4 regions of the Bradyrhizobium sp. USDA 4486 genome follow, and region 2 is predicted to be linked to each of the others. Evidence: predicted binding sites of a transcription regulator. Region 2 holds the regulator's gene; each other region holds the start of a gene.
What was found. The regulator LexA, encoded in region 2, represses DNA repair genes until DNA is damaged. The targets are predictions, from matches to a motif close to TGTTCNNNNTGTGTTCNG.
Positions count from the first base shown of each region.

Region 1: a site for LexA is predicted at 1,947-1,964, ahead of ACVWY3_RS32945 (ATP-dependent Clp protease adaptor ClpS). Genes of this name have one in related genera too.
Region 3: a site for LexA is predicted at 785-802, ahead of ACVWY3_RS20020 (DUF3072 domain-containing protein). Genes of this name have one in related genera too.
Region 4: a site for LexA is predicted at 2,136-2,153, ahead of ACVWY3_RS35370 (ribonuclease T2 family protein). Genes of this name have one in related genera too.

Region 1 is NZ_JBSRZV010000001.1:6,986,094-6,989,100, reverse strand. Features, by position in the region: gene ACVWY3_RS32955 (HlyD family secretion protein) at 1-322, shown strand, start outside; gene ACVWY3_RS32950 (MDR family MFS transporter) at 264-1,886, shown strand; gene ACVWY3_RS32945 (ATP-dependent Clp protease adaptor ClpS) at 1,998-3,007, shown strand, end outside.
Region 2 is NZ_JBSRZV010000001.1:2,003,299-2,006,305, reverse strand. Features, by position in the region: gene ACVWY3_RS09830 (molybdopterin molybdotransferase MoeA) at 1-903, shown strand, start outside; gene lexA (transcriptional repressor LexA) at 1,080-1,781, shown strand; gene ACVWY3_RS09820 (hypothetical protein) at 1,982-2,194, shown strand; gene ACVWY3_RS09815 (hypothetical protein) at 2,391-2,825, shown strand.
Region 3 is NZ_JBSRZV010000001.1:4,102,216-4,105,222, forward strand. Features, by position in the region: gene ACVWY3_RS20005 (hypothetical protein) at 41-241, opposite strand; gene ACVWY3_RS20010 (hypothetical protein) at 302-484, opposite strand; partial or broken gene ACVWY3_RS20015 (hypothetical protein) at 504-723, opposite strand; gene ACVWY3_RS20020 (DUF3072 domain-containing protein) at 839-1,033, shown strand; gene ACVWY3_RS20025 (DUF6496 domain-containing protein) at 1,119-1,403, shown strand; gene ACVWY3_RS20030 (hypothetical protein) at 1,560-1,922, opposite strand; gene ACVWY3_RS20035 (Do family serine endopeptidase) at 2,198-3,007, opposite strand, start outside.
Region 4 is NZ_JBSRZV010000001.1:7,487,621-7,490,627, reverse strand. Features, by position in the region: gene ACVWY3_RS35390 (ATP-binding protein) at 1-388, shown strand, start outside; gene ACVWY3_RS35385 (DUF3617 domain-containing protein) at 568-1,098, opposite strand; gene ACVWY3_RS35380 (hypothetical protein) at 1,143-1,436, opposite strand; gene ACVWY3_RS35375 (hypothetical protein) at 1,619-2,080, shown strand; gene ACVWY3_RS35370 (ribonuclease T2 family protein) at 2,199-2,891, shown strand.

The DNA of each region.
Region 1 (3,007 bases), 5.0 Mb from region 2:
CGGTCACGTGGATTCCATCGCGCCGGCCAGCGGCCAGGAATTCGCGCTGCTGCCGCCCGACAACGCCACCGGCAATTTCACCAAGATCGTGCAGCGCATCCCCGTGAAGATCGCGCTGGACGCCGAGACCGCGCCTGCGATCGCGCTGCGGCCCGGCATGTCCGTGATCCCGACGATCGCAACCCGTTCAGCGCCGACCGCGCAAGCGGCCACGACGCCTCAAGTAAAACCGAAAGCAAAGCTCGTTTCCCGAGGGTCGTGCCATGTCAAACAGCCTCTCAATCTCGACGCCCGCACAAGCAATTCCGGCCGCGACGCCTGACCGCGTCGCCGCCGATCCCAATCGCGCCAGCGCCACGGTCTGGATCGCCGTATTCGCGGCGATGATCGGCGCCTTCATGGCGATCCTGAACATCCAGATCACCAACGCCTCGCTGCTCAACATCGAGGGCGGCATCGGCACCGGCGCCGACAACGGCTCCTGGATCTCGACGTCCTATCTGATCGGCGAGATCATCGTGATTCCGCTGACCGACTACCTGTCGCGGGTGTTCTCGTTTCGCAACATCATGCTGGCCTTCGCGTCGTTGTTCGCCGCATTCTCGGTCGCCTGTGCCTTCACCCACGATCTGCCCTCAATGATTGCGATGCGCGGCTTGCAAGGCTTCTTCGGTGGCGTGCTGATCCCGATGGCCTTCACGCTGGTCTTCACCAGGCTGCCGAAGGGCCAGCAGCCGATCGGCCTTGCCATGTTCTCGCTCGCCGTGACCTTTGCCCCGGCCATCGGCCCGACCATCGGCGGCTACCTCACCGAGAATTACGGCTGGCAGACCATCTTCTTCGTCAACGTGCTGCCCACCGCGGTCATGGTGACGACGCATTTCTTCACGCTGGAACGCCAGCCGCTGAACCTTGGCCTGCTGCGTGAAGGCGACTGGTTCGGCATCGCCACCATGGCGGTGGGCCTCGCCTCGCTCCAGGCCGTGCTGGAGGAAGGCAACAAGGACGATTGGTTCGGCTCGCCCTTCATCGTGCGGCTCGCAATCATCTCCGCGGTCAGTTTGTCGCTGTTCGTCTACAACGAGCTGGTGGTCGAGAAGCCCCTGCTGCGCCTGCGCCTCCTGACGCAGTGGAATTTCGGCGTCGGCACCATCGCCGCAGTGTTCCTCGGTTTTGCGCTGTTCGGCTCGGTCTATCTGCTGCCGGCCTATCTCGGCCAGGTGCAGGGCTACAATGCCGAGCAGATCGGCAACGTGCTGGCCTGGACCGGCCTGCCGCAGCTCTTGCTGATTCCGCTGGTGCCGAAGCTGATGCAGCGGTTCGATGCCCGCTATATCGCGACCATCGGCCTGCTGCTGTTCGCCGCGAGCTCCTTCATGAACATCATGATGTCGCTCGATTACTCAGGCGACCAGTTCTTCGTCCCCAACGTCGTGCGCGCCGTGGGTCAGGCACTGACGCTCGCGCCGCTGTCTGCGCTCAGCCTCGGCAGCGTCGCGCCGCAGGACGCGCCGGCGGCCTCCGGCATCTCCAACATGATGCGCAATCTGGGCGGCGCCATCGGCACCGCGGTGCTGGCGACGATCGTCACCAAGCGCGAGCAGTTCCACTCCAACATCATCGGCCATTCCGTCACGCTCGGCCGCGAGGAAGTCCGCGGGCGCATCGCGCAGATGACCAATTACTTCATCGCGCACGGCGTGCCCGACCCCAATGCCGCGCGCGAGCAGGCCATCATCGCGCTCGGCAAGACGGTCAGGCGCCAGGCGCTGGTGATGGGCTATTCCGACACTTTTGCGGTGATCGGCGTGGTGCTGGTGCTCGCCGCGATCGCGGTGCTGCTGACGCGGCGGGTAAAGGCGGCGGGTGGCGGGGGTGCGCACTAACAACTCGTCCATCCATTGCAATTTGTCCCGGCCGCCACGCTCGACGGTCGCCTTCTTTTGTGTTCCCTATATGTTCTAATCAATTGCAGGTTGTGAAAAAAGGAGCGTTTCGTGAGCGAGACCGAGGTCGAGATCGTGCCGGTTCAACTCGTGCTGCACGACGACGAAGACGTTCCGCGTGAGTTCATTGTCGACCTGTTGAACCGTGTCTTCGGCAAGTCGGACAGCGAGGCAGCTTCCGTCATGGCCAGCATCGAGAAGCACGCGACCGCTGTCTGTGGTCCTTACCCACCGTCCGTAGCGGACGCCCTACTGGAATCTGCCAGACGGCGCATCAGTATCGCCGGCCATTCTCTCGTGATCATGCGGGAAACGGCGAAGCCTTGCTGCGGCCTTTGCGGTCAACCTACAGCGCAATCGGAAGTGCAGTTGACGGACCGTACAGTATGGTTGTGCGCCGATTGCGTGCGCGCGGCAGCAACCGCATCCCAGGAACTCCCCGAAGAAGAGCTTAACTACGCGTTCAGTGTCCTGAATTCGTATTTTGCCGACGTCCCGCGCAGCCAGCTCGTAACCACGGTCCGCCAGTTTCCCGGCCACATGCGCGCAGATGTCCAATCCGCCATCGATCGACTATTCGCCGCGCCGGTTCGGTTATTCGGCCTCGCCGAGGATCGTCGCTACGAAACACTATCGATGTCGCGACTGATGCAGGACGATAATTTTGCAGTAACCATCGCACCACTTCAGTACAACGACGTTGATATCGGCGAACCGACACCGGCCAAGTGCCTCGACAACGGTCTCTGGCTTTGCACTGCGTCGGGCCTTCGCTACGCGATACTTCTGGCTATTCATCGGGAATACGGCCGTGAGACTGGCGTGCGAATCGAAATCATGGTGCCGGCCGGGGCCGCGGGAGCGGAACTTGTCCAACAGTGCTTTGCCGCATTGGAGGACGCAGTGCAGGCTGCGCGCACCTATCGCGGCAAGATCCTCTCTCTCGATGCCGATTCCGACTACCGCGGCCGCTCGCGCGGGATCACGGTGCACCGGCTTCCTTCCGTCAGTCGCGATGAAGTGATCCTGCCCGAACAGACGTTACGGCTACTTGATCGCAA
Region 2 (3,007 bases):
GCCGATGCGGTCGTGATCCAGGAGGACACGGTCGTGGACGGCGGGCGCATCACCATCAAGGAAGCGGCAGTGACGGGACGGCACATCCGCCCGGCCGGCGTCGATTTCCGCGAGGGCGACGTGCTGCTGCGCGAGGGCATCCGGCTGACCGAGCGCGACCTTGCACTCGCCGCCGGCATGAATCACCCGCTTCTGCCCGTCCGCCGCCGCCCGAAAGTCGCGATCCTCGCCACCGGCGACGAGCTTGTGATGCCGGGCGCCACGCCTGGCCCCGGCCAGATCGTCTATTCCAATGGCTACGCCCTTCACGCGCTCGCGCGCAGCGAGGGGGCCGATACCGTCGATCTCGGTGTTGCCGCCGATACCCTGGACGCCACCACGGCGGGCATCCGCCGCGCCCGCGAGAGCGGCGCCGACATCCTGATCACCACCGGCGGCGCCTCGGTCGGCGACCACGATCTGGTCCAGCAGGCACTGACGGCCGAGGGGATCGCGATCACATTCTGGAAGATCGCGATGCGGCCCGGCAAGCCGATGATGCATGGACGCCTGGCGGCAATGCGCGTGATCGGGCTGCCCGGCAATCCCGTGTCATCCTATGTGTGTGCCTTCCTGTTCATGGTGCCGCTGATTCGCGCGCTGTCGGGCCGTTCCGTGATTCACCATCGCCGCGAACGGGCGGTGCTCGGCCGCGACGTCGGCGCCAACGACCAGCGTGAGGATTATCTGCGCGCACGGCTGGAGACGCGCGACGACGGCACGCTGATCGCCGTTCCCGTCAATCACCAGGATTCCTCACTGCTTGCGAATCTCGCTGCGGCACAGGCACTTCTGGTGCGCGCGCCGTTCGCGCCGAAGGCCGAAGCGGGCACGCCTTGCGAGGTGCTGCGCCTGCCGGTCTGAACGCGCCGGCTACACGCGTGGCGCGAACTTTGTCGCGTTCACGGTAAATTAAGCAGTTGCGGAACATGTATCGAACATATAGTGTCCGTTCATGATTTGTTTCGAGCATGTAGCGGCTTATCGCTGAATTCAGCGTCTCGGAATCGAACGACATCAACCGGGGGATTTTGGTCGAGATGTTAACGCGCAAACAATACGAGCTCCTGCGGTTCATCAGCGAGCGATTGAAGGAAAGCGGCGTGCCGCCCTCCTTCGACGAGATGAAGGACGCGCTCGATCTGCGCTCGAAGTCGGGCATCCATCGCCTGATCACCGCACTCGAGGAGCGCGGCTTCATCCGCCGCCTGCCCAATCGCGCCCGCGCCATCGAAGTCATCAAGCTGCCCGAGCTGCAGGCCGCGGCCGGCAACCGCCGCGGCTTCACGCCGAGCGTCATCGAAGGCAATCTCGGCAAGGTGAGGACGACGTCCAGCCCGCCCGCCGACGAGGGCGAGCGCCCCGTCGCCGTGCCGGTGATGGGCCGCATTGCGGCCGGCACGCCGATCGAGGCGTTGCAGACTCGCAGCCATACGATCAGCGTCCCGCCCGACATGCTCGGCTCGGGCGAGCATTACGCGCTCGAGGTGCGCGGCGATTCCATGGTGGAAGCCGGCATCCTCGACGGCGACATGGCGCTGATCCAGCGCAACGAGACCGCCGACACCGGCGACATCGTGGTGGCGCTGATCGACGACGAGGAAGCGACCTTGAAGCGCTTCCGCCGTCGTGGCGCCTCGATCGCGCTCGAGCCCGCCAATGCGGCCTATGAGGTGCGCATCCTGCCGCCGAACCGGGTCAAGATTCAGGGCAAGCTGATCGGGCTTTATCGGAAGTACTGATACCGCAAGTCCTGAGCGCGCTGTCCGCGCGCTCCGGTCGGCATCGCCATCAGAGATCGGAGCGGATGATTGTCCGCTCCCGCTGGATAGTCTTTCTGGTTTCGCTCAGATTATCCGGCCCCTGCTCCGACGCTACATCCTCGGCACGCCGCACCAAGCAGACCGCTTCGGGATGGCTTTTGAAGGTTCGAGGAGACGTCATGCGCAAGATCATCCTGAGCACGGTGGCCGCAGCGCTGATTGCGGGATCAACGTCGCAAGCCGTTGCTGCACCATCGCATCGCCATGTCCGCAAGGACACCGCCAAGGAAACGGTAGCGAGCGAGCAAGTCCGAAACGCGCGCAATGCGCTCACGCAGCCATCACAATCGGTCTGGCCATATTCCGGCTGGTCGGCGCCCGCCGGCCGCTGACACGCGCCCACCGAATGCGCGAAAGCAGGGTTTGTTCCTAGCGCCTTCGGGAAAGATAATGTGATCGCATGCTGCGGTGGCGAGCCGCAGATTTGCCTATAACCGCGCAGACGCTATGATGCTTCCACTCTGATAGAGGCCTGCGCCTCGTAAGACAGAGGCGCGGGTTGCTATCTCCGCATGAGGAGCACCCACGATGTGTGACTACAGCCTGCATGCCGTCGCATCGCGCCCTGCCGAAGTCGGCGAGACGATCGTGACGACAACTTTCCGCGGCACCTCGACGCGCGGCTTTGCCTCCGCGGCCGATCCAACAGTCGCGGTCTGCCTGCTGCCGGGAACGGAGCTCGCCTTCGCCGACAACGTCCGCTACGACAATCGCTGGATCTGGACGCGCACCGTCAACTCGCGCGTCGGCAAGTTCGGCAAGATCGATCCGCACATTCCCGATCGCCATCATGATGCGATCGAGTTCCCCGACGGCAAATACGTGCTGGTGACGCAACTCGTCGAAGGCCAGCAAGCAACTGTGCTGCAACTGCCCGTGACGCAGCCGCTTGGCGAGCGCGAGCACAAGCCGCAGGTCAGTGCCGAGAACCGGCCGGCAACTCCGCGTCTGCCGATCGGCTGACGCAGATATCCCGGGCCGACAGCCCGGGCCAGGAAGAGAGATCGCCATCGCCGGCCGTGGCCGGCGACGTGGTGTGGCTTGCGTCTCTCGACATCCGGGCGGACGAGGTCAGCCCACCGCCTTCCCGCCGCACGAAGTTTGCGCTGTCCTGCCTGAATTTTGACCGTCCGCTCCGCAAGTAA
Region 3 (3,007 bases), 2.1 Mb from region 2:
CGCAGCGGCATGATGGCGGTCCGATCATCGCCGCACCGGGCTAGCGCCACATCGTCGGTGCGCGGACCAGAGCATCTCGCGCCGCCTGTTTCAGATCCTCGATCGAGCGGCGATCTGTTTGCGCGGCCTCACGCAATCGCGTGGCGACACGCTCGCGCGTCGCCAGTTCGGAGAGACGAAGCCCGGCGCAGGCGTCGTCCAGCACGGCCTGTATCAAGGCGGCGATTTCGGCATCGAGCATCGGCGAGCTCCAGCGTGTCGCGTAGCGCGCTCGCTTTAGCTGCGTCGGATGTCAGGGATGTTAAACGCGCCCCACGGCGTTGGCTTTCACGAGCTGCTCGAGTTGCGCGCGCTTGCGGGCAATCAAGAGCTGGGCTGCAGCGTCATCGAGACCCTCGCGCTGCAATTGCCGGATCGCGGAGCCGAGTTCGAGGATTTCGGCGCGCAGTGTTAGAATCCGGTACGTGTCCGGGTCTTCGTCCACCGCTCGCCTCCCGAAACGCTCAGCGGCGCGCGATTGCGCGCACCGGACTGGCGGCTGTCTTCACCGGGCGAAGGCGCACGGTCGCGGACGTCAGGCAGGACGTCGCCACCGCCGGCCGCCCTCCATTCGCCGATCAGCAGATTGATCTTCCCGCGCAGATCCATCTGCGCCAGGACCTTTTCCGTGCAGTCGCGATCGCGATTGACGAGGTCGCGCACGGACGCCTCGATGTCGGCCATCTCCAGCCTCAAGGCGCTGATTTTACGTCGAATTTCATTAATTCTGTTGTCCATGGCTTGTTAGAACAAAATAAGAACATATAGTCAAGCCGCAATTTCAGGACGGAGCAGCGACATGCAGGTTCAAGGTAAATACGACGCCAAGGCTATTCTTATGGAGCAGATGACCCGCGCGCAGGGGCTGAGGCTGAAGCGGCTCAGCGAGGAGGCCTACCAGCCGGCACAATACGATCGGGATCTGTCGTTCGCGGAAGCTGCGCGCCGCATCCGCGCGCTGGAGGCGGAGATCGAGCTGGCGAATTCGTTCTAACGCTGCATCCCAGGCGGAACGTTCCGCACGCTTCTGGAACCATGCTTGTGTCCGAAGGTTTTCTCCCAGCCAAGGGAGGACATTCATGGCACGCAAGGCAAAGAAACGCCGCTACTCGCGCAGCTCCGGCAGCGATGTCGAAAGCGAAATGCGGCGTTACAAGAAGGGCACCGCGAAGAGCGGACGTGGCGGTCGTGGCGGACGCGTGAAGAGCCGCAAGCAGGCGATCGCGATCGGACTGTCGAAGGCGCGCAAGAAAGGCAAGAAGGTCCCGAAGAAGGCATCGAAGCGCAAGACGTCCAAGAAAAAGACGTCCAAAAAGTCGTCCAAGAAATCGTCCAAGAAATCCTCGAAGCGCAGATCCTCCTAAAGGGCGATCAGATTGGGATGAATCGTCGTGGCGCCTTAGCTTGTTGCTGGGCCTGATCTCCGCGCAAACGAGTTCCGCGTTTGTCGCGAAGGAAAACCGCTTCACGCTTTTCCGGATCATGCTTCAGTTAGCAGTTCGCGCTCGCGCCGATCCGTGTCAGATCATGCTGCCCGGCATGAAGCAGCGGATCGAAATCCCGAACGCGGTCTTCACCGGCCACACCATGGTGCGGCCCGCCCGGTTCGGCTCGGTGATGACGGCTTCGTCGGGCACCTCAACCCATTGCCCGTCGAGACGCACGCGATAATGCCCGTTGTGCGACTCCCAGTCGGGATCGGCAACGGCAAAACCATCCGCATCCGAACAGCACGGACCAAGATGGCTGCGCAGGCTATCGAACCACGGCTTGAGGGGCGAGTCGGCGTAACGGCCGTCATCGCGTCCAACGGCGTTTGCGCTCCACACCACCAATGGCGCCACAAGCAACGCACGCTTTAGCGAAAGCTTCAATCGATCCATGTTCGGCACCGATCAAATGCGAGCCACCGGCCGGTTCCACGGGAGCGGCGGGCAGCTCGAATTCCACGCTTGCAACCGTCTCGGCGGCTCCGTTGCCGCCAGGTAGATATACGACTCGGAACAGTGATCAGCGAACACGGCTTTTTCGGACGAACCGGGTCATCGTCCCTGCCGTTAACGAGAATGTTATCGGATATCCCGCGGTACTTCTGAAGGCGAACAGAAAAGGCGGCCACAAGGGCCGCCTTTTGCATTCGCACCGGTCGAAATTCGGGTCAGGCGAGCGGCACGGCGACGAACCGGGTCGCCTCCGCGCTCTTGACCTGCAACAGCACGCTGCGCTTGCCGGACGACTTCGCCTGCGCCAGCTCGGAGCGGACGTCGCCGACATTGGCGACGGCCTTGCCGCCGACATTGAGGATGACGTCGCCGGTCTGAATGCCGCGCTGCGCCGCAGGCCCTTGCGGATCGACCTCGGTGACGACGACCCCCTTCTGGCCGGCGCCCTGCACCTCACCGGCCGGAGCCAGGCTCAGCCCAAGGCGCGGCGTGCCGGCGTCCGGCTGCATCCTGCCCTCGCCGGTCTTGGCTTGGGCCTGCCGCTCGTTCGGCAACTCGCCGAGCGCGAGCGTCACCGTCTTGGCTGCACCCTTGTGGAAGACGTCGAGCTTGACGGAGGTGCCTGGCGCCAGGGTGGCTATGGTGCGGGCGAGATCGCGGGAGTCCTTGATCGCGGTGCCGTTGACGGCAGTGATGACGTCGCCGGCCTCGATGCCCGCCTTCGCCGCCGGGCTGCCGTCCTGCGGATTGTCGACGATCGCGCCGCGCGCTTCCTTGAGGCCGAGGCTGTCTGCGATCTCCGACGTCACCGGCTGCACCTGCACGCCGAGCCAGCCGCGCGTCACCGCACCCTTGTCCTTGAGCTGCGCGACGACGAGCTTCGCGGTCGAGGCCGGAATGTCGAAGCCGATGCCGACCGAGCCGCCGGAGGGCGAGAAGATCGCGGTGTTCACACCGATCACGTTGCCGCTCATGTCGAAGGCCGGGCCGCCAGAATTGCCCTTGTTGATGGGCGCGTCGATCTG
Region 4 (3,007 bases), 5.5 Mb from region 2:
CGATGCCGAGCGCCACGGCCACACCGCGACCGTGGCCTTCCACGGCCTGCCCGTCGTCACGGTGAAGCCGGCCTCGTTCAAGCGCTGCCTCGCCAACCTCGTCACCAACGCCGCGCGCTACGGCAAGGCCATCGCCATCACCGGCCAGCGCGATCACCGCTATCTCACCGTCACCGTCGATGACGACGGCCCGGGCATTCCCGTCCACTTGCGCGAAGAGGTGTTCAAGCCGTTCCTGCGGCTCGACAACGCCCGCAACCAGGATGAAGGCGGCACGGGCCTCGGCCTCGCCATCGCCCGCGACATCGCCCGCTCCCACGGCGGCGACATCACGCTCGGCGACAGCCCGATGGGGGGATTGAGAGCAAGCGTGAGAATTCCGGTGTAGTTTCTTACCTCGCCCGCTTGCGGAGAGAGGTCGAATTCGATCGCCGATCGAATGAGGGGGTACAGGTCTCAGGACAATCTCATTCGCGGAGAGAGCCCCTCACCCCGACCTTCCAGCGCGAGCGAAGCTCGTCGCGGCCCCGTAAGAACGGGGCGAGGGAGCACACCGGCATTTGCCGCTTACTTCGGCAGCAACGCTTTCAGCTTGTCCACGTCGCGCACGTTCATCTTGAAGCCGCCGGGCATCACGATGTCGCCCGGCTTCTGGTCCGGCTTGCAGGCGCCTAGCCACTTCGCTTCGAGCGTCATGGAGGTATCGCGGCCCGCGGCACCGGCAGCGCCGCCTTGCGCGTGCGAGGAGGTCTTCACCGTGTAGGCAGAATTGAAATCGCCCGTAATCTCGGCATGCGAGGTCGTGCTGATGCCGGCGACGCTGCACTCGGAATCGCTGACATAGCCGGTCGCGGTCTTCTTGATGTCCTGCTTGGAGCAGATCTGCTTGGCCATCGGGGAGACGTTGTTGCTCATCTCCTTGTCGACGGTCTCGTCAGTGCAGTGCTGCATGGTCATTTCGGGCATCGCCGAGCCGCTCCTGACCATCTTCATTTCCCAGAGACCGGCCTTGCGCACCGGCAGGTCGTCGGCGCCGGCTGCGCCCGCCGACAAGACGAGGCAAAGGCTTGAGCCGAGCAAAGCGAGTTTGCGCGTCATGTTCGAGGCTCCCGGCTTGAGAGAGGCAGCGTTACGACGACGCCTCAGTACAGCGTGCGGATCGGCTGTTCGGCGGCGCCATAGGGCACCCAGCGGCAGGAGAACGAGATATAGCCGCCCTCATAGGCCTGCACCGCGAGGAATTTCACGACCTTGCCGTAGCGCGCGCAGTGATCGACCGCGACCTGACGGGCATCGACCTGGGTCGCCATCGAATAGGCGATGATGCCGCCGGTGTCGTTGCCCTTGAACGGCGGGACCGGAAGGATGTCAGCGCGCGCCGATTGGCTCGCCAAAATACCCAGGGCGAGAAGGCCCGCGGCCGCAATGATTCGCATTCCCGTTACTCCAGTTTGGAGGCGCCAGTTTACGGCGCCGGGATGGAAGTGAAAAGAACCGAAGCCCTGCCGGCCACGCCCTTATGGTCAACTCCTCGCCAAGTGTTGCCGCGCTGCACTTGACCCCGCCCGGCCTTCGCGGCACCGTCCGAACTTCGCAAGACTAGCTGTCCGGATTGCCCATGCGCGCCCTCTCCCTGAAATCGCTCCGCTTTGCCACCGTGCTCGGCCTCATGTTCGGAGCGCTGTCGCTCGGTGAGGCGAAGGCCGCCAATCCGCTCGAGTTGAACTTCTGGCTGAGCGGGCCGCGCTATGACGGCGCCGTCGCCGATTGCGACAAGGCGCTGCCGACGATTGCCACCCAGTTCTGGGAGAAGGAAAGCTCGTTCTGGAATTCCCCGTTGAAGATCACGGGGTTCGCCGCCGTTCACGAGGTCGCGTTCCGGCCCTGGCAGTCCGACAACATTCCGCGCCGCTATTGCACCGGCGACGCCCTGCTCAACGACGGCAAGGTGCGCAAGGTGCATTTCTCGATCATCGAGGACGGCGGCTTTGCCGGCTACGGCAACGGCGTCGAATGGTGCGTGGTCGGGCTCGACCGCAACTGGGCCTACAATCCGGCCTGCCGCGCTGCCCGGCAGTAATTCGAGAAGCCTGATTCGGCCCGATCAGGCCGCCGAACGTGTCTCGGCTGAATTTTGTTCTTGAAATGTTCCTTTCGCCTGCTAGGCTGGCTGCACAGTCTAGTTGAGGGGCATCGCCATGTTTCATTCCAGATTGCATTCATTCTCCCGCCTGATGATCTCGCTGACCCTGGCTGCCGGGCTGGTCACGCTGGCCGGCGGCGCCAAGGCGCAGGACAAGCGGCAGAACGCGCCCGGCGAATTCGATTTCTATGTGCTGTCGCTGTCATGGTCGCCCTCGTTCTGCGAGGAGGCGGCGGAGCGCGGCGGCCGCTCCCAGATCCAGTGCAGCGGCCGGCCCTACGCCTTCGTGGTGCACGGGCTATGGCCGCAATATGAGAGCGGTTTCCCCGAATATTGCCAGCGGCCGGCGCCGCGGCTGAACCGCAACATCGTCTCCTCAATGCTCGATCTGATGCCGGCGCCGGGCCTGATCTTCAACGAATGGGACAAGCACGGCACCTGCTCCGGTCTCGAAGGCCGCAGCTATTTCGAGATGATCCGCAAGGCGCGCGCCGCGATCAAGATTCCGGCCGAGTATCTCGACTTGTCGCAGGCCAAGACCGTGGCGCCGGCGGAGGTCGAGGAGGCCTTCATCAAGGCCAATCCGGGCCTGAGCAATGCCGCCATTTCGGTCACCTGCAACCGGACGCGGCTGTCCGAAGTGCGCATTTGCCTCAGCAAGGATCTGCAATTCCGCTCCTGCGAGGAAACCGACCGCCGCGCCTGCCGCCGCGACCAGGTGACGATGCCGCCGATCAGGGGCGGTTGAGGCACAACTCTCTCGTCGTCATTCCGGGATGGTGCGCTAGCACCAGACCCGGAATCTCGGGATTCTCAGGTGCGCAATTGCGCACCATAGCTCGGTGCTAACGCACCGCCCGAAAT